Maricaulis maris: one gene and its partner. The protein of the gene in region 1 binds, or shares a complex with, the protein of each later gene. Links are inferred from orthologs where the notes say so. Each region holds a gene or a part of one and is shown on either strand. Other genes may lie near its edges.

Evidence for each region.
Region 2: the proteins of smc (region 1) and AAA969_RS03470 are in contact, whole or in part, in a crystal structure (PDB 3ZGX), measured with the Bacillus subtilis proteins. The link is inferred for Maricaulis maris from one-to-one orthologs.

The regions. Positions count from the first base shown.
Region 1 is NZ_AP027270.1:2,316,646-2,333,049, forward strand. The notes cover bases 12,148-16,119. They hold smc (chromosome segregation protein SMC), read left to right. Parts: upstream 12,148-12,472; coding sequence 12,473-15,919; downstream 15,920-16,119. Other genes in these bases: AAA969_RS11035 (thioredoxin domain-containing protein), read left to right, coding at 12,148-12,371; AAA969_RS11045 (AtpZ/AtpI family protein), read left to right, coding at 16,043-16,119. Also shown: AAA969_RS10990 (methyl-accepting chemotaxis protein), read left to right, coding at 1-1,089; AAA969_RS10995 (PA0069 family radical SAM protein), read left to right, coding at 1,155-2,276; AAA969_RS11000 (bifunctional diguanylate cyclase/phosphodiesterase), read right to left, coding at 2,295-4,724; rnhB (ribonuclease HII), read left to right, coding at 4,747-5,403; AAA969_RS11010 (site-specific DNA-methyltransferase), read left to right, coding at 5,481-6,560; AAA969_RS11015 (ATP-binding protein), read left to right, coding at 6,572-9,148; mutY (A/G-specific adenine glycosylase), read right to left, coding at 9,136-10,194; AAA969_RS11025 (DUF721 domain-containing protein), read left to right, coding at 10,248-10,790; AAA969_RS11030 (thioredoxin domain-containing protein), read left to right, coding at 10,813-11,604; more of AAA969_RS11035, read left to right, coding at 11,613-12,147; more of AAA969_RS11045, read left to right, coding at 16,120-16,372. UniProt on the Bacillus subtilis protein: Required for chromosome condensation and partitioning.
Region 2 is NZ_AP027270.1:771,589-775,521, reverse strand. What follows is about bases 1,092-3,933. They hold AAA969_RS03470 (segregation and condensation protein A), read right to left. Parts: upstream 3,001-3,933; coding sequence 2,182-3,000; downstream 1,092-2,181. Other genes in these bases: nagZ (beta-N-acetylhexosaminidase), read right to left, coding at 3,048-3,933; scpB (SMC-Scp complex subunit ScpB), read right to left, coding at 1,383-2,192; AAA969_RS03480 (twin-arginine translocase TatA/TatE family subunit), read right to left, coding at 1,092-1,267. In the rest of the region: twin-arginine translocase subunit TatC, read right to left, coding at 1-566; Sec-independent protein translocase protein TatB, read right to left, coding at 572-1,039; more of AAA969_RS03480, read right to left, coding at 1,043-1,091. UniProt on the Bacillus subtilis protein: Participates in chromosomal partition during cell division. May act via the formation of a condensin-like complex containing Smc and ScpB that pull DNA away from mid-cell into both cell halves.

The DNA of each region.
Region 1 (16,404 bases):
TTCGAACAGCGGATCATCGGGGTCTCCACCGACCCCGAGATCGCCGCGATGGAAATTGCCATCAATCGCCTGATAGACCGCACCGACGCCTATCTCCGCGAAAGCCAGACCTGCGTCGAATATGTTCGCAAGAACAAGCATTTCCGCCTCATCCCCGAAACCGGCATGGTCGGCAGTTTCCGCAATGCCGCGCGGGCCGTGAATACGACGCTCCACGCGATCAAGGCTCGCCATGACGGCTTCCTCGACCTGGGCAGCCGGCTCGAGACCCAGTTGTCGGAAGTCATGGGCAATGTCTCCTCGACCATCAACGCGCTGCGCGGCAATGCCGACGCCCTCGACACCACGTCCGGCCAGGCCTCCGAACAATGCACCACGGTCGCCGCAGGCGCCGAGGAGGCTTCGGCCAACATGCAGAGTGTGGCCGCGTCCGCCGAAGAGCTCACCTCCTCGATCGAGGAGATCAATCGCCAGGTCGTGCAATCGGCCGGACTGGCGGACCAGGCGGTCGAGAAGTCCCGCGCCATGAACCAGACCATTACCGGTCTTGATGGCGTGACAGACCGGATCGGCGACATCGTCAAGCTGATCCAGGGGATCGCCGACCAGACCAATCTGCTTGCCCTCAACGCGACCATCGAGGCGGCCCGCGCCGGCGAGGCCGGGCGCGGCTTCGCCATTGTCGCCCAGGAAGTGAAGACGCTGGCCGGCCAGACCGCGGATGCCACCGACCAGATCAGTCACCAGATCAGCGAGCTGCAGGGCACCATGTCCGGCGCCGTCACGGCCAATACCGACATCTCCTCCGCCATCGAGCAGATCAATGCCGCCTGCAATGCCATCGCCACCGCCGTCACACAGCAAAGCGCCGCGACCGCGGAGATTGCCCGCAATGTCTCCGAAGCGGCGCTGGGCACCGGTGATGTCTCGAACGGGATCGGGGTCGTCCAGAACGCGACACAGACGACACGCGACATGGTCGCCAGTGTCATGACCTCGACCGATACCCTGACCACACAGGAAGAGAACCTGAACGCGCTGCGTGGCAATATCGTCGCCTTCCTTGAGGATGTCCGCCGGGTCGGCTGATCCCCGGCGTGCCGCGCCGGTGAAATTTGTTCTTGATTTGTTCTGCCCGTGAGTCATGATGGGGCATGACCGAGCGCCCTGGTGGCTACGCCCTTAATGCCCCTCAGGAGGCCCCTCCGCTCCACCGCCCCGGAGCGAGGGGTCGGGGCGCTCGGTCAAACGTGTCAGGGCGCTATGAAGCCCTGGCTCGGGAGGTCTTTGACGATGGCTGGACCGAGGCCGACGGGACTCCGCCGAGACTGGCGACGATGGTCCTGCGCGATGCCTCCAAATCCATCGTCTCGACCAATTGCTCACCGGACATTTCCTTCGACCAGTCGATCAATCCCTATCGGGGATGCGAGCATGGCTGTGTCTATTGCTACGCCCGGCCCAGCCACGCCTACTGGGGCTATTCGCCGGGTCTCGACTTCGAGAGCGTGATCTTCGCCAAGCGGAACGGCGCGGCCCTCCTCGAGGCGTTCTTCAACAAGACCGGCTACCAGCCCAAGCCGATCATGATCGGTGCCAATACAGACGCCTGGCAGCCACTCGAGCGCGAGCGCCAGCACACCCGCGAGATCCTGAAAGTCTGCGCGCGCTACCGTCACCCGATCAGCGTGATCAGCAAATCCGCCCTGATCCGGCGCGATATCGATATCCTTGGACCGATGGCCGCCGACGGGCTGGTCAAGGCGGCGATTTCGGTCACGACCCTTGACCGCCGGCTTGCCCGCGAGCTCGAGCCGCGCGCTGCCGCACCGCACCGCCGACTGGAGACGATCACCGCTCTGAAACAGGCCGGCATACCGGTCACCGTGATGATGGCGCCAATCATCCCCGCGCTGACCGATCACGAGATCGAGCCCCTGCTCGAGGCCGCAGCCAGGGCAGGAGCCGATCATGCCGCTTACGTCCTTCTGCGCCTGCCGCTGGAAATCCGCGACCTGTTCCGCGAATGGCTCGCCGACAAGCGGCCCGATGCGGCGTCCCACGTCATGTCGCTGGTCCGGCAGATGCGCGGCGGCAAGGATTACGATTCCGACTGGGCCACACGCGGGCGGGGCACCGGCCCCTATGCCAAGCTGATCGCCAGCCGTTTCCGGCAAGCCATCAAACGATCTGGCCTGGATGCCCCCCGCACGGCCCTGACGACCAGCCTTTTTGAACGCCCCCTCGGCTCGGCCGAGCAGCCGGGCCTGTTCTGAGGTTGGGGTGCGACCGCTCTAGGCGCGGCGCTGGCGGAAGGGACGGGCCGAGCCCACGAGGGTCGCGATCTCGGCACGGACAACCTTGGATGCCGCATCAAACTCGTCGATCTGACCGCGCGTCAGCGGGCGGGACAGCAGATAGCCCTGCAGGACAAGATCCGGCTGATAGCCCAGTGCGCCAAGTTCGTCGAACTCCTCGACGCCTTCAACGACGGCCGAGATATTGAGCTCGCGGGCCAGGTCAATCGTCGCGCGAACAATGATCTGGGCTTCCGGATCATTTTGCAGCCCGGTTATGAAAGACCGGTCGATCTTGATCTTGTCGAACGGGAAGGCGCGCAGATAGCTGAGCGATGAATAGCCGGTGCCGAAATCATCGATCGCCAGGCTGACACCAAGATCCTTGAGCCCGCGCAGCACCTTGATGGCCCGGGCCTCGTCATCGATCAGCACGCCTTCGGTGATTTCGATTTCGAGGCGGTGCGGATCGAGGCCCGACTTCGCCAGCGCCCGCTGGACCGAATAGACAAGATTGCCCTGCTTGAACTGGGCCGGACTGACATTGACCGCGACGCGGCGCCCCTCCGGCCAGTTCACCGCTTCGCGGCAGGCGGTTTCCAGCACCCATTCCCCCATTTTGAGGATCAGGCCGGACTCTTCGGCCACCTGCACGAACTCGGCCGGCGAAACCGCACCCCGACGATCATCATGCCAGCGGACCAGGGCCTCGAAGCCAGGAATCGACCCGTCACCCAGCACCACCTGCGGCTGGAAGTTCAGGGTCAGCAGGTCGTCATCGATGGCCAGGGCCAGATCGGCCTCCAGCATCCGGCGTTCCTGCATCATCATGCCCAGCTTGGGATCAAAGTCGCAGACCTGGTTCCGGCCCTGGCCCTTGGCCCGATAGAGCGCGAGATCGGCCTGGTTCATCAAACGGTCCGGGTTCTCGCCATCCATCGGGAACATGGTCACGCCACCCGACGCCGACACCTTGAGATGCAACGGGCCGATACTGAGCGGGGATCCAACATTGTTGACGACACGCTGGGCGATGGTGAGGACATCATTGCGCGTGTCGACATCGGGCAGGATCACTGCGAACTCGTCCCCGCTCAGGCGTGCTGCGATGGCATTGCGCGGCAGCGCATCCTGCAGGCGTTCCGAGACCGCCACCAGCAAGCGGTCACCGGTCGCGTGTCCATGGACGTCGTTGACCTCCTTGAAGCGATCAAGGTCAAAGAACATCAGCGCAACCTGGGCATCCTCGTCCCAGGCCTTTTTCAGCTCGGCCTCGAAGGCCTCGCGAAAGCGCAAGCGATTGGGCAGGCCGGTCAGCGTGTCGTGGTGCGCCAGATGGGTCATGCGGGCTCGCGCCCGCTCCTCGGAGGAGATATCGCGGAAGGCGAAGATGCGGGATTCAGCGCCATCAAACTCCATCGCACGAGCCCGGACCTGAACCGTAATCGAGGCCCCATCGCGACAGCGCAGGCGACAAGTCGCAGGCTCGTTCCTCTGTGCGGTTTGCAAAACCGTGATGGCGTCCTGATCGAGGGCAAGCTTGGTGATCGGGGTCCCGGCAAGGTCCGCGCGATCGAGCTTCAGCATGTCGCAGAAGCGACGATTCATGTCGTACATCTGACCGTCGCGGACAACGGCGATGCCCTCATAGGTCGCCTCGGCCAGCGCCCGAATTCGCGCGGTCTCGACCTCCCGGCGCCGCCCCAGATGCTGGTCCAACGCGGCCGCGGCCAGCCCGACGGCGACCACAAGAAAGACCCCCAGCGCGATCGTGATCGCGAGCAGTTTCGGAGACAAGCCAGTGTCAGGCGCTTCAACGCCGATAGCCGGTTGCAACTCCATTGCCGACATCGACACGAAATGGAGGCAGACGACGCCGCCGACAATCAGCACGGCACCGCCGATGATGCCGCGCCTCGCATGGGTTCCAAGCGCGAGGGATGCCGCAGCGCCGGTGAACAGAATGCCGATAGCGATCGCGGAAACGACCAGACTGCCATCCCAGGCCACGATGGAATTGGCCTGCAGCGCCTCGATCCCGAGGAAATGCATGGCGGTAGCGCCTGCCCCGATCAGCGCACCGCCGGCCGGCGCGGCCAAGGGATGCCCTGCCCGGATCGCGAAGGCCCAGCCGCAGCTCGAAACCACGATGGCGACCAGCAGCGAGACAACCGTTTCAACCATGCCGAAGGACAGGGGAATCGGGCTTTCATAGGCGAGCATGGAAACAAAATGGGTGCCCCAGATGCCGGTTCCGGTCACAAAGCCTGCGAGCAGGATCCAGGTCGACTGGCGCGGCGACTCCGCGGTCTTTGCGCGGCGAACAAGCGTCGTGACAGCAAGCGCAGAAAGCGCACACAGAAGCGCTGCGATCGCAACGATGCGAAGATCGTGTTCACCGGTCAGGCAATTATAAACGCGAAACACCCAATGCCCCAAAGGAACTGCTTTGAGCGTCACCGTCCCACAAAAAGGCAATCATTGCCTTAACGCCAAAAACGGCCCCGAGAGTCACCGTATCGCTGGTGTTGACGAGGCTGGCCGTGGGCCCCTTGCCGGACCTGTTGTCGCGGCTGCGGTCATTCTTGATCCGGCGCGACCCATTGAGGGCCTGGGCGACTCCAAGGCGCTATCCGACCGCCGACGCCGCGAGCTGTTTGCCCTCATCAGGACACGGGCCTGGGTCGGCGTCGGTATTGCCGAACCGGTGGAGATCGACCGGTTGAATATCCTGCACGCCACCATGGCAGCGATGGCTCGGGCGGTGGCGCGCCTGCCCGTCGCGCCGCAGCTTGTCCTGGTCGATGGCAACCGGCTGCCGCCGGGCCTGCCCTGTCCGGCTGACGCGATCATCAAGGGCGATGCCAAGGAGGCGTGCATCGGCGCAGCCTCGATCATTGCCAAGACCATTCGCGATGACCTGATGCGGCTCGCCGACAGCCGGTTTCCGGGCTACGGGCTGGCCGGCCACAAGGGCTATCCGAGCGCCGCGCACCGCGACGCGCTGCAGGCGCTCGGCGCCTGCCCGATCCACCGGCGATCCTACGCACCGGTCCGCGCCGCGCGCGAATCCCGGTTTTCCACAGATGCGAATCAATGTGGATAACGTGATTCAGGGTTAACGGCCCGTTAGCCCTAAAAGCCGAAAAACTTGCTTCTGTAACGGGAGTGGAGTGGCGCGTGATGGCCAAGACAAAGATCGATCAGATCCTTGAAGGTGAATGCGTGGAAGTGATGAAATCACTTCCCGACGAGAGTGTTGACCTGGTTTTCGCCGACCCGCCCTACAATCTCCAGCTCGGTGGCGACCTGCACCGGCCCGACAATTCCAAGGTCTCCGCGGTCGATAATGACTGGGACCAGATCGGCGGGTTCGACGAGTATGACCTGTTCACCTGGAAATGGATGGAAGAGGCCCGCCGCGTGCTCAAGCCGAATGGCGGCATCTGGGTGATTGGCAGCTATCACAACATTTTCCGGGTCGGCGGCATTCTCCAGGACGCCGGCTTCTGGGTGCTCAACGACATCATCTGGCGCAAGTCCAACCCGATGCCGAACTTCAAGGGCACGCGCTTCACCAATGCTCACGAGACCCTGATCTGGGCCGCCAAGACCAAGGACGCCCGTCCGACCTTCAACTATGCCGCCATGAAAGCCCTCAATGACGGCGTGCAAATGCGCTCCGACTGGACGCTGCCGATCTGTACCGGTGGCGAACGCCTGAAGGGCGAAGACGGCAAAAAGGCCCACCCGACGCAGAAACCGGAGGCGTTGCTGCACCGGGTCCTGCTGTCGACCACCAATCCCGGCGACGTCGTGCTCGACCCCTTCTTCGGCACCGGGACGACCGGCGCGGCCGCCAAGCGGCTCGGACGCCACTATATCGGCATCGAACGTGACCCCGCCTATCTCGAGGTCGCCCGCAACCGTCTGGCCGCGATCACGCGCGGCGCCAGCGACACGCTCGACGTCACCCAGTCCAAGCGCGCCCAGCCGCGTATTCCCTTCGGCGCCCTGGTCGAACGCGGCATGCTCAAACCGGGCGACACGCTGTATTGCCCCAAAGGGCGACACACCGCCCGCGTCCGTGCCGACGGCACGCTGATCGCCGGTGACCGGGCCGGCTCGATCCATCAGGTCGGTGCCCAGATTCAGAGCGCTCCGTCCTGTAATGGCTGGACCTATTGGCATATCCGCACCAAGCAGGGCCTCGCTCCGATCGATATCATGCGGGCGGAAATCCGCGCGACACTCGAAAGCTAGGACGGCGACGCGTGGGTACAGACACGGCCAAGGCATCGCACGCTGCGGAGCGTGACACGGGAACGTCGATCGCCTGGACCATGCTGGCCGTCATCCTCCTGACCTCGCTGGTTGTGTCGGGCTCGGGCGTGATCCTCGCCGCGCTGGCCTTCCGGACCGACCTCGAGAACCAGCAACTGGTCCAGCTGGAGGATTATGCCAGCGAGCGCGGGCGGCGGAACGGCGCGCTTTTCGATACCGTCCAGCGGGCCCATGCAACCACCATTGAACGCTTCGAAAACCGGATAGACGCGCTCTCCGACGCCGAGATCGAGGCCCAGTTCAACGCGCTCTTCCCGCTCCGCGAAGACGGGACACGGCGTAGCCGGGACGACCTTTTCGACGGCTATCACGACAGCCTGGGCAATCACCATTTCGGTGTTGGCGCCTATTTCAATCCGGCGGACGGCTGGTCGGCCGCCGATCGCCGACGCCTGGTCTCCGCCTATCAGGTGATCGACAGCGCCGGACAGTCGCTGACCGGTCTGGTCGACAACATCTATTTTTTCACTTTCGACAATGAATTGGTGATCTCGGCTGCTGGTCGTGAGGACAGGCTGGCTTTCTATCGCCAGGACGCGACCGCTGATTTTGATCTCAACGCGGCCGACTTTGTCGAACTGGTCACGCCGGAGCTCAATCCGGCCCGTGACTTCGTCTGCGGTGAGCTGACACAGCTCATCTATGTCCGCGACGGACAGTCCCTGACCACCGGCTGCTTCACGCCCTATGACCAGGCCGGAGCGCCGGTCGGGGCCTTTGGAACGACCATTCAGCTGAACGCCTATTTCGAGGCCGCGATGGCCGATCCGCCGCCGCACGGCGAGAATCTGCTAATCGACCAGTTCGGCAATCTGATCGCTCACCCGGACCTTATCCATGACCGGGTCACCGAGGGCCTGATCGACGCCATCTATGCGCGCTACGACCTGACAAGGATCATCGACACCTTGGCCGCCGAGCCGGAAAGCCGGTCGACGGGCACGCTGATCAGTGAGGATGGCCGCTGGGTCATCGCATTCTCGCGCATGGCGGGGCCAGACTGGCTGAGCATCTCACTGGTTGATCGCAGCATCCTGCTCCGGGAGGTCGCCTCCCGAATGGTGATAATCCTCGTGCTGGGCGTTCTCGGTGTCGTCCTGCAAGCCATCCTCGCCTACACCATCCTGTTCCGGCGGGTCGTCCGCCCGCTGGCTGCGCTGACCCGGCATTTCGGAACGGCGCGACCGAAGCCGGCCCGAGAGAATCCGGCGCTCGATGACGTGCTCAACAATACCAACGAGATCGGGACACTGGCCCGCACGCTGGAGGACCAGCGCCGGAGCAGCGAGCAGACCTTTGATCAGCTGGAGGCCCGGGTCGCGGAGCGAACGCGGGAGCTGGAGGACGCCAATCGCGCCAAGAGCGTCTTCCTCGCCAATATGAGTCACGAAATCCGGACACCGCTCAACGGCATTCTCGGCCTCGCGCAAGCCCTCCGGACCAGCTCGAAGTCGCGGCGGAACCAGGAGCAGGCCCGGATGATCGAGGAGAGCGGCACGACCCTGACGCAGCTGCTCAATGACCTGCTCGACATGTCCAAGATCGAAGCGGGCAAGATGGAGCTGGCGCTCCAGCCCACCGAACCGGTGGCCTTGCTGGAAAACATGCAGACGCTGTTTGAGGGCGCCGCCGCGGCCAAGCAGCTGACCCTGTCTCTGGACCTTGATCCGGCCTTGCCCCCGCAGCTTCTGGTCGACCCCTTGCGGCTTGGACAATGCGTCTCGAACCTGGTCTCCAACGCGATAAAGTTCACGCCCGCGGGATCCGTCCGGGTCCGGGCCAGCTGGAAACCGCAGGCCACGCGCGCCGGCGTGCTGGAAATCGCCGTGGCCGACACCGGCATCGGGATTGCCGAGGACAAACTCCAGACCCTGTTCGCCCCGTTCAGCCAGGCCGACGCCCTGACCTCGAGCCGGTTTGGCGGCACAGGTCTCGGCCTCTCGATTGCCCGCGATCTCGCCCGCCTGATGGGTGGGGACATCACGGCAAGCTCCGAACCCGGCAAAGGGTCGGAATTTATTCTGACGCTTGCCGCACAAGCGACAGCCGAGGCCCAGGTCCGTTTGCCCGACCGGTCACCGGACGAGCTGGCCAAGGACCCGGTCTACGCCAGCCTGCGCGACCGGCGCATCCTCCTGGTCGAAGACAACTTCATCAATCGCGAAGTGGCGCGGGCCTTCCTGAAGCCCCTCAACGTAACGATTGTCGAAGCCGAAAATGGTCAGGCTGCTCTCGACACCCTCTCCCAACAGGCTTTCGACATGGTCCTGATGGATGTGCGCATGCCGGTCATGGACGGGCTGGAAGCCACCCGTCGGCTGCGCGAGAGTGGCGCGGACTGGTCTGAAATCCCGGTCGCGGCACTGACCGCGAATGCGTCCGAGCAGGAGGCAGACGCCTGCTTCGATGCCGGCATGGATTCCTTTGCCTCCAAACCGCTCAAGCCGGCGATCCTGTTTGACGCCATGCGGCGGGCCTGCGAGCGGCGGCCCTATCAGCCGGTCTGAGGCCGCCGCGCCGCGAGTACCTTGCGCATGACGCTGGGCAGGGCCTCGGCATCGAGCGCGGCCTCGTCGGCCCAATAGCCGCTCTCCGGCTCCCACCCGGCACCGGCTTCGCTCTCGCGAACCTCCAGCCGCAATTCAAAATGGGTGAAGACGTGACGGATTTCACCACGGCCGGTCCACGCACCCGCAAAGGGCGGTACCGCGTCCACGGCGTCCGCCTCGACCCAGGGCGTTGACGGCACCTCGGTCATCCCGCCAAGCAGTCCGCTATCGGCGCGCTGGCGCAGCCAGACCCGACCGTCCCGGCGGACCAGCCAGGCGGTTCCGCGCCGAACCGGCTTGGTTTTCTTCGGTGCCTTGACCGGAAAGCGAAGCATGTCCCCGGCCTTCGCCGCCGCGCAGGCAAAGCGCCAGCAACAGGCTTCGCACGCCGGCGCGCGCGGCGTGCAGACCGTGGCCCCCAGATCCATGATGGCCTGGGCATAATCACCCGACCGGGACGGGTCAGCGATGGCGCCGGCAAGCTTGCGGATCTCCGGCTTGGCTTTCGGCATGGCGGTCTCGACGCGGTAAAGCCGGGTGATCACGCGCTCGACATTGCCGTCGACCACGCTGGCCGGCTTGTCGAAGGCGGCGGCGAGGATGGCGTTGGCCGTGTATTCGCCGATGCCCGGCAAAGCCCGCAAGCCGTCCAGCGTCTCGGGAAACCGGCCGCCATGCACGGTCGCGACCTCGATCGCGCAGGCATGGAGATTACGGGCACGGGCATAATAACCCAGCCCGGCCCACTCGCGCAGCACGTCCTCGCGCGGCGCGGCAGCGAGGTCTCCGACCTGAGGCCACAGCGCCAGGAAGCGGTGCCAGTAGGGCGTCGCATGCGGCACGGTGGTCTGCTGCAGCATGATTTCCGACAGCCAGATCGCATAGGGATCGGCGACCGCCCCGGCCTCACGCGCCTCCGGACGGATCCGCCACGGCAGGCTGCGGCCTTCGCGATCATACCAGGCCAGCAATTCGCGGCGCAGACGGGCGATACGGGATGTCATGGTATTGTGGCAGACCGGTTGCAGAGGACAGGATTCAAAGCGAAACTCAGAGGATGATCCGCAAACCGCCTCCGTCAATGCTGGAACAGGCTGCCAGCGACTTCATCCGCAGTCGCCGGGGTCGCCCGGCGGCCAGGCCGCAACCCTCCGCAGCGCGAGCGGTGGAACGGGTGCTGCGGCCACTGGCCCGGCGCTTCGGCGTCGGAGTCGAGCAATTGCGGGAGCACTGGACCGAGATCGTCGGTGAACGCCTTGCCAAGTGGAGCGAGCCGGAGACAATCCAGCGTGCCGGCGGGATCAATACGCTGGTCGTCCGCGCCCAGGGCGCGGCCGGCGCGATCCTGCAAGCCGAGTCCGGCCGCATCCTGGAACGGGTCCGGACCTTTGCCGGTGATCGGGCGCCGACCCGCCTGCGCATCCTGCAGGGACAGGCCCGCAAAGCGGCCCCGAAATCCGAAACAGCCGATCAAGCGCTTGTGAACCCGATGAATTCCGCGTCACAAGTGAGCGAAGGGGTAGAGCAAACCCCCGAGGCCCGTCTACAATCAGCTCTCAACCGTTTTGAACAATCGGTCAAAGCCCGCCAGGGATCGTGACTGTCTGCCAGGGGAACCCCATATGAGCCTGACCCGACGCCTTTTCTCCACCGCGGCGCTGACCGCTGTCTTGGCCGTGTCCGCCTGTGGCGGCAGCGATGCGCCCGGTGGCGGCCAGTCGACCTATGAGCGCTCCGGCGATCGCGGCCTGGGTAGCGCCAACGCCCCGGTCACGATGATCGAATACGCCTCGGTCGCCTGCGGCCATTGCGCGACCTTCCACAATGAAGTCTTTCCGATGCTGGAGAGCGAGTACATCGAGACCGGCAAGGTCCGCTTTGTCCTGCGCGAGATGATCACCGGTTCGGCGCAATTCGCGATCGCCGGCTTCTCGCTCGCCCATTGCGTGCCGGAAGAGCGCTATTACGACATGGTCAGCCTGTTGTTCCAACAGCAGAACGCGATCTTCCAGGCCGCACAGACGCAAGGCAGCGCCCGCAGCCAGTATCTCGCCATTGCCCGCTCGATGGGCATGAGCGAAGCCGACTTCACCCAGTGCCTGTCCGACGAGAGCATCACCCAGGACATCCTGGACTCGAATGATCGCGCCGGCGAGGAAGGCATCACTGGCACGCCGCGCTTCATCTTCAATGGCGAGCTGCTCGATTCGCGCCGGGCACCGGGCGAGTCCGCCTACACCTATTTCCTCGGCACCCGCCAGCTGCTCATCAATGGTGAGCCGGTTCCGGCTCGCTCGGACGCCGACACCTTCCGCCTGATCCTTGACCACCTGGTCGCCGAAGCGTCCGGCACACCGGCCGCCCCGGCCATCGATGGTGCCGATGCCGGCGCAACCGAAGCCACCGAAGAGTAGACCTGTCCATGTCCATTCTGCGTACCCTGTCATCCCTGTCCCTGCTGGCAGCCGCTTTTGCGCTGCCGGCGATGGCTGAAGCCCAGCTGGCCGAGGGCGCTGCCGATCTGCGCCCGACCGACCGGGTGACAGGCAATGCCGACGCCGACCTTCTGGTCATTGAATACGCCTCCTTCGCCTGCCCCCATTGCGCCAGCTTCCAGGCGGACGTCTGGCCGATGATCCGGTCGGAATTCGTGGACACCGGGCTGATCCGCTACTCCATCCGTCCGATGCTGACGTCGCCGCCGCAGATTGCCGGGGCCGGGGTCATCCTCAGCGAGTGTGTGCCGGATGCGCGCTATTTCGACGCCGTCGATCTGCTGTTTGCCGAACAGGCGACCATTTTCCAGACCGCGCGCGATGGCGGCGATGTCCTCGCCGTCTATAACCGCATCGCCGAGGCGACGGGCGGCTCGGCCGAAAGCCTGCTGGCCTGCTTCCAGGACCCGGCCGCCAATGAACAGGTCAATGCCCTGGCGATTGCGGCCTCGGAAGACGGCATCAGCTCGACCCCGAGCTTCATCATCGCCGGCGACCTCCTGTCGATCGGTCATCCCGGTGATGGCGAGGCCGGTCACGACCACGCGGCAGCCGGTCCGACCGTCTTCATGCATGGTGGCGAGGCGCTCCTGATTGACGGTGAAACCGTGCCCGGACGTTTGGACGAAGACTCTTTCCGCCGAATCATTCTTCACTTCCTCGACGAGTCCGGTTCGGCCAACTAGGCAAGGCTTCACGCCAGCGCCGCAATTGGATGCCAGACTGCATTTCGACGCCGGCCCGGAAATGACCCCGGGCGGGCCATGTGCGCCGCGAGGGAGACCGGGTGAAGTTCACACAGCTGAGGCTGGCCGGATTCAAATCATTCGTCGATCCGACGGAATTACGGATTGATCCGGGCCTTACAGGCGTGATCGGACCCAACGGTTGCGGCAAGTCGAATCTGCTTGAAGCCCTGCGCTGGGTGATGGGCGCGACCTCTGCCAAATCGCTGCGTGGCGACGGCATGGAAGACGTGATCTTCGCCGGGACCGACGTCCGCCCCGCGCGAAATTTTGCCGAGGTCGTCCTCACCGTCGACAATGCCGACAAGCTGGCCCCGGCCCGTTTCAACGATGCCGATGTGCTGGATGTCACGCGCCGGATCACCCGTGGCGCCGGCTCGGCCTACAAGATCAATGGTGAGGAAGTCCGTGCCAAGGACGTCCAGCTTCTCTTCATGGATGCAGGAACCGGCGCCAACTCGCCCGCCCTCGTCCGCCAGGGCCAGATCTCCGAACTGATCGCCTCCAAGCCGCAGAACCGTCGCCGCGTACTCGAGGAAGCCGCCGGCGTCTCCGGCCTGCGCGCGCGCCGTCACGAAGCCGAACTGCGGCTGAAGGGGACCGAGAGCAATCTCGACCGATTGCAGGAAGTGATCGACGAGATCACTGCCCGTCACGGCTCGCTGCAGCGCCAGGCGCGCCAGGCCTCGCGCTATCGCAAGCTGTCAGCCTCCATCCGCGCCCTGGAAGCCGCCGTCTGGCTCAATCGCTGGCGCGAGGCCGCCAGCGCGGTGGAGACTGCCGAGGCTGCGCTCACCGAGAAGCGCACGGCGACCGAGGATGCGAGCCTGGCCGCGGCCGAGGCGCGCACCAAGGCCGAGATCCTCGCCGCATCCCGCGAACCGGCCCGCCAGGCCGAGGCCGAAGCGGCCGCGGCGCTGCGCCTGCTCGAGCGCGAACGCGATCGCCTGCAGCGCGATGCCGAGGACGTTCAGCGCAGTATTCACGGCCTGGAGCGCCGTCTCGACGATCTCGCCAATGCCGCTCGCCGCGAGACCGATATCGCCGAAGACGCCCGCACCAGTCGCGCCGATGCCGAAGCTCAGATCGCCCGGCTCGACGAGGAGACCGGTCGCGAACAGTCCGCGCTGGATGCTGCCGAGGCCCGCTGCCAGGAGGCGGAAACTGCGCGCCAGTCCGCCGAAGAGGAGCTTGATGCGCGGGCCGGCGAGGCTGCCGACAAGCGCGCCGCCATCGATACCGCCCGTCGCGATCTCGCCCGGCATGAAGCGCGCCTTGCCCAGATTGATCGCGAGATGGAAGGCGCCCGGGCCGAGCTCGACCGGGTCAGCGCCTCGACCGCACTTGCCGATCTGGCCACCGCCGAGACCGAGGCCAGCGAGGCCGACACCGCCCTCATTGCTGCCCGCGCCACACTGGAAACGGCTGAAACTGCACGCCAGTCAGCAGCCCAGATCCTCGAAACCGCCGCCGATGCCTGGCGTAATGCGTCGGCAGAGCGCGACACCCTGACCCGCGAAGCCCAGGCGCTGGAGCGCCTGCTCGCGGGATCCCAGGCCGAGACCCTGTCACCCGCCATCGAGGCGGTCCGCGCGCGCCCCGGCTATGAGCACGCGCTTGCGGCCGCGCTTGGCGACGATCTTGAGGCGTCGCTGGATGCCGGCGCGGCGCGCCATTGGGCGCTCACCACCTGTCATGCTGACACCCTGCCCGGCGGCTGTGTGCCGCTGTCCGATCACGTCCAGGCGCCGCCGGCGCTGAAAGCCCGGCTCGACGCGGTCGGTGTGATCAAGGCCGACAAGGCGGTGGACGCGGCCGCCAAGCTCAAGCCCGGCCAGCGTCTGGTCACCCGCGAGGGCGATCTGTGGCGCTGGGACGGGCTCGTTGCCCGCGCCGATGCGCCCTCGGCCGCCGTCGCCCGGCTGGAACAGAAAAACCGCCTCGACGCGATCCGGGCCGAACTGGACGAGACCCTCGCCGGTCATGACGTCGCCCGCGATGCCGAGGCGGCGGCGCGAGAATCGGCCCGCCAGACCCGTGAGGCCGAAGCCGAGGCGCGCGCGGTCATCGGCCCGGCCGAACGCCGGGCGCGCGAAACCATGGCCCGGATATCCGATCTGCGCGAGAGCGCGGCGAAGGATGCCGCCCGGGCGACCGCCCTGCAGGAGCGCCTCGATCGTCTGGCCGCCGAGCAGAGCGATAACCGAACCGCCATTGACCAGGCGCGGGCGCTTCTGGTGGAAGCCGAAACCGCCGAGGGCGACACCGACGCGCTGGACATGGCCCGCGACGCGGCGGACGCAGCTCGCAGCGCCGCAGCAGATGCCCGGGCAGCCCTGGAAAGCCTCAAGCGCGAGCGCGAGCAGCGCCGTCAGCGCCGCATGGGCTTCAAGCGCGACCATGACGCCTGGGCCGAGCGCTGCAAGTCGGCAGAGGCCCGGCTGGAAGAGATCGCCACCCAGCGCAGCGAGGCCGAGACCCGACTGGATGCGGCCCGCGCCCGGCCGGAAGTCATCGAGGACCAGCTGTTCGAGCTTGCCAGCAAGCTGCGGAAAGCCGAGGCAACCGCCGAGGAAGCCCGGCAGGCGGCTTCCAGCAATGAAGGCCAGGTCAAGGAAGCCGATAGCGCGGCCCGCCAGGCCGAGGCTGCGGCCTCGGCGGCTCGCGAGGGCCGGGCGGCTGCCGAGGCGACCCTCAATGCCGCCCGCGAACGGCTGCTTGAAACCACTGAGCGCCTGCAGGATGCAACGGGTGAGGCACCGGGCACGCTGAGCTCGCGCTTTGACGAGGACGAGATGTCCGAGCTGACACCGGCCGAGCTGGAGCGCCGCCTCGACGAGGCCCGGCAATCACGCGAACGCTTGGGCGCCGTCAATCTGCGCGCCGATGACGAGGCCGAGGAATTGTCCGCCAAGATGGAGGAGATGACCCGCGAGCGCGACGAGCTGCTCGAGGCCATCGCCCGCTTGCGCAAGGCTGTCGACGAACTCTCCCGCGAGGGCCGGACGCGGCTTCTGGAAGCCTTCGACATCGTCAACAACCACTTCCAGACCCTGTTCGAGACGCTGTTCGAGGGCGGCCATGCCGAGCTGCGCCTGACCGAGCATGACGACCCGCTGGAAGCCGGGCTGGAAATCTTCGCCTGCCCGCCGGGCAAGAAGCTCGACAACATGGCCCTGATGTCCGGCGGCGAGCAGGCCCTGACAGCCTCGGCCCTGATCTTCGCCGTCTTCCTGTCCAATCCGGCGCCGGTCTGCGTGCTGGACGAGGTCGATGCGCCGCTCGATGACGCCAATGTCGATCGCTATTGCCGCATGCTCAAGGAAATGCGCCGCCTGACCGAGACCCGTTTCCTGGTCATCACCCACAACGCCCTGACCATGTCGCGCATGGACCGTCTCTATGGTGTGACCATGGCCGAACGCGGCGTTTCCCAGCTGGTCTCGGTCGACCTTGTGGGCGCCGAACAGCTGATTGCCGCGGAATAGCCCATACCAACTTATTTTTCAGGGACTTACCACAGGCGCACCCTTGCTTGACTTGGCGGGGGGCCGTGGATAGTGTGCGCGCGCCTGTGGGGGGCTCTTCTTCCATAGGCAGACCGGTCCAAAATGTCAGGCGAAGACGAAAGCCCACGCAAGAAATCCCGTGCCGATCTGGACGAGCTGCAGCTGCGCATTGATGCGAAGCGCGCGAGACACCAGGAACCTTCGGCTGACACGACCTCGGGCTCTGCCTGGTCGTTGGGAATGCGCTACGGCTCGGAATTTTTCGGCGGCGTCTTGGTTGGCGGTGTGATGGGCTTTGTGCTCGACGCGCTCGCCGGAATCAGTCCTTTCGGGCTGATCATCGGTACGTTGCTGGGTTTTGCGGCGGGCACCCTGAATGTGGTGCGGGCCGCGCGAGAGATAAGTTCGGGGCAAGACGGCGACGACGCCTGATCTGCTTCACGGGTTCAAACGGCGCTTGCGCC
Region 2 (3,933 bases), 1.6 Mb from region 1 along the record:
AAGACCAGCATCAGCGTGGTGATCAGATTCATGTAGTCGGACACGTTGAGCAACAGCTCGATCCGCGTGCCGACCAGCTCGGCCGATTGTTCCTGGCCGAGGGAGAAGCGCATCACCATCGGCAGGACGAAGAAGTAGACGAAGCTCACGCCGAGGCCGAACAGCACCGGCGACATCGCCAGGAAGGGTGCGAAAGCGCCGCGCTCATTCTTGTAAAGGCCCGGCGCAACAAAACCGTAGATCTGCCAGGCAATGACCGGGAAGGTGATGATGATCGCACCGACCAGGGCCAGTTTCAGCCTGACGAAGAAGAATTCCAGCGGCGCAAAGAAGTTCGCCGTCAGGTCAAGTTCCTCGATCGGCACGCCGCGCACGACCGAGGCCGCATCGCGGTAGGGCAGCAAAAGCCACTGATAGAGGGTCTCGGAAAAGAAGAAGCAGACCATGAAGCCCACGAGCAGGAAGCCCATGATCACCACGAGGCGCGACCGCAGCTCGATCAGGTGATCGATCAACGGCGCACGGCTCGCCTCGACTTCGTCGTTGTCATGCTCGATCTCGGCCATGCCGATCAGCGCCCCTTGATCTCGTCGACCGGCTTGGTCGGCGCCGCCGGCTCGCGGGTCACCGGTTCTGAGGCCGCATCCGATGCCGCGTCGGGCGCATCCGACGGCGTGCCTTCGGCCAGCTTGGCCGCCTTGGCCTGCTCGGCTGCCGCGCGGTCCTTGTCGACCTGCTTCAGCTTGAGCTGGCGAATATCATCGTCCTGGAGGTCGCGCGCGGCCTTGTCGAACTCGCCGCGGAGATTATTGACCGGATTGGCTTCCTTGAGCGCCTCGATCTCGCGACGCAGCTCGGACAGCTCGGTCTCGCGACCGATCTCCTCGAAGCTGTTCTGGAAATCCTTCGCCATGGCACGGGCCTGGGCCATCATCTGACCGACCTTGCGCATCATGACAGGCAATTGCTGCGGGCCGACCACGACAAGAGCGAGGACGAGCACGACCAGCAATTCCGGCATGCCGATGCCGGGGCTCATCGCCTAGCTCCCGGTCTTTTCGTCTTCGCGGGTCTCGGTGTTCAGCGAGCCGGCCGGCTGGTCTGATGCCGCAGTCTCGCCCTCACCGTCATCATCCTTGAGCCCCTTGCGGAAGCTGGTGATGCCCTTGGCGAAGTCGCCCATGACCGACGCGATTTTCCCGCGGCCGCCAAACAGCAGCACTGCGAGAAGCACAACGAGAAGAATTTGCCACATGCCGGGAGCCATTTGCCCCTCCGTCTGAACCAAGCCAATTGGGTCTACTGCACTTGCCCCGCCCCGTCCAACCTGTCGATCAGGCCGCGAGACAATTCATCGCAGCCCCGGGTGACGGGAACCGCTGTCAGGCCGCGCCGTCCGGTTCGTCATCGCCATCCATGAAATCGACATGGAAGGCGTGCGCCTCATCATCGCTGAGCGGGTCTTCCAGCAGGTCGGGTTCGACACTGCGGGTCGGGTCCGGGACCGAGAAATCCGGCGGCAGGCGCGCGTCGAGCAGACCGGCGGCCTTGAGGTCGGACATGCCCGGCAGATCGCCGATCGACTGGAGGGAAAAATATTCGAGAAAGGCCTGGGTGGTGCCGTAGGTCACCGGGCGACCCGGCGTGCGGCGACGGCCGCGCGGGCGGACCCAGCGCAGTTCGAACAACAGATCCAGCGTTCCGCGCGACACCGCGACGCCGCGAATCTCTTCGATCTCGGCCCGCGTGACCGGCTGGTGGTAGGCGATGATGGACAGGGTCTCGAGCGCAGCCTGGGACAGTTTGCGCGGCTCCTGTTTGACCTCGACCAGCACGTCGGCGAGGTCCGGGGCCGTCTCGAAACGCCAGCGCCCGCCGACTTCGGTCAGGCGAACCCCGCGCTCGGCATACTCCTCACGCAGCCTTTCCAGGAGCGCCTGGATATTGGCTTCCAGCGGCAAGCGTCCGATCAAGGTTTCCTCGTCCAGCGGTTCGGCTGCCGCGAACAGCAAGGCTTCCAGGACACGCAGATTGCGGCGTTCCGTATTGATCGCGAGATGAACGCCCAGCGCCTCGGAGGCCTCGACATCGGCGCTCAGGCTCGGCCCCTGATGGGCAGCGCGCTCGCGCAGCGCCGAGATGGCACTGGAGATCGCGTCGGTCGGCTCTTCCGTCGTCGTATCATCCGTCATCGTGTGCGCCCTCTTCCCCCGACAGCGCCTTCACATAGAGCGGCGCATAAGCTTCTTGCTGTCGCAATCGTGCATGGCCCTCCTTGGTGATTTCAAGCGCTGCCAGCATGGAGCTGGCCCGCACCGACCGCATCGGAGGTGGATTGGCGCCCAGCTCCCCGGCTCCGGGCAGAAGGCTATCCAGTTGTCGCCATTCACTGATTTGCGGCATCAGCGATTCAAGCCGATCCCTTGCAGTTTCCAGACCATAAACGCGCGGCGTCGGCGGTCGATAGACCGAACGCGCCTGCTTCACGCGGCGGCTGGCATAGGCCGAAAGCAGGTCATGCATGTCGGCCTCATAGACCATGGAGCGGGTCGCCCTCACCCCCTCCGGCATGCCGCGCGCCATGACATCGCTGCCCAGCAAGGGGCGAGCGAACAAGGCTTCACCGGCCGCCCGCATCGCCTCCAGACGACGCAGCCGGAAGGCCAGCGCTGCGGCCAGAACCTCGGCCGGCTGGTCCTCCTCCTCCTTGGGCGGCTTGGGCAGCAGGAGTTTCGACTTGAGATAGGCCAGCCAGGCCGCCATCACTAGATAATCCGCGGCCAGATCGAGACGCTTCTGCCGGGCCGCCTCCATGAAGCGCAGATACTGGTCGGCGAGATCGAGTATGGAGATCCTGGCGAGATCGATCTTGCGCTTGCGGGCCAGCGCGAGGAGGAGGTGAAGCGGTCCCTCGAATCCATCGAGATCAACGACGAGCGCATCGGTCTCGGCATTCTCGGCGGCTTCAAACCGGACGTCTTCCTCGAATTCCTCGCTCACGACGCTCCCGTTTCAGATGAAGTCTTCCCGCACCAGACCGGCCCCGATCAGGCGGGAAGCCTGTCGAGCCAGTCATTCAGACGTGATTCGGCGTCTTCGGGATCAAAATCCTCGATCGTCTCACGAACGCGCTCGGCTGCCTCCGACCGTTCCAGCGCCTTGCCGGCGAGACCCGTTGCACCTTCGGCCACGCCGATCATCTCGGTCATCTGGCCGTTGCAATGCAAAAGCATGTCGCAGCCGGCCTTGAGGGACAACTCGCCGCGCTCCCGGAAGCTCCCGCTGAGCGCCTTCATCGACAGGTCGTCGGTCATCAGCAGACCGTCAAACCCGATCTCGCCCCGGATCACCTTGCCCACCACATCGGCGGACTGGGTCGCCGGCTGATCGCGATCAATATCGGCGTAGACGATATGCGCTGTCATCGCCATCACGGCATCGTTGAGGCCCTTGAAGGGCGCAAAATCGGTTTCCGAGAGCAGGCCGTGCTCTTCCGGCACGACCGGCAGCTCCAGATGACTGTCAGCCCTGGCCCGACCATGACCGGGGATGTGCTTGATGATCGGCGCGACACCGCCCGCCATCAGGCCTTCCATCGCCGCCCGGCCGAGATGGATGATCGGCTCCGGCGTCGTCCCGAAAGCCCGGTCACCGATGATGTCGTCCGCCCCTTCGATCCGCAGATCGGCAACCGGGGCGCAGTCGACATCGACGCCAATGGTCCGCAATTCATGCGCCAGCAGGCGGTGATTGACCCGGGTCGCCTCAATGGCCAGTTCCTCGTCGACGAACCAGAGGTCTGCGAAGCGCTGGGCGGCCGGCGCGGCACGCCAGGTCGGCGGACGCAGGCGGGCGACGCGGCCACCTTCCTGATCAATCAGGATCGGCGCGTCACGGCCAACACAGTCGCGCAATTCGAGCGTCAGGCGCGAG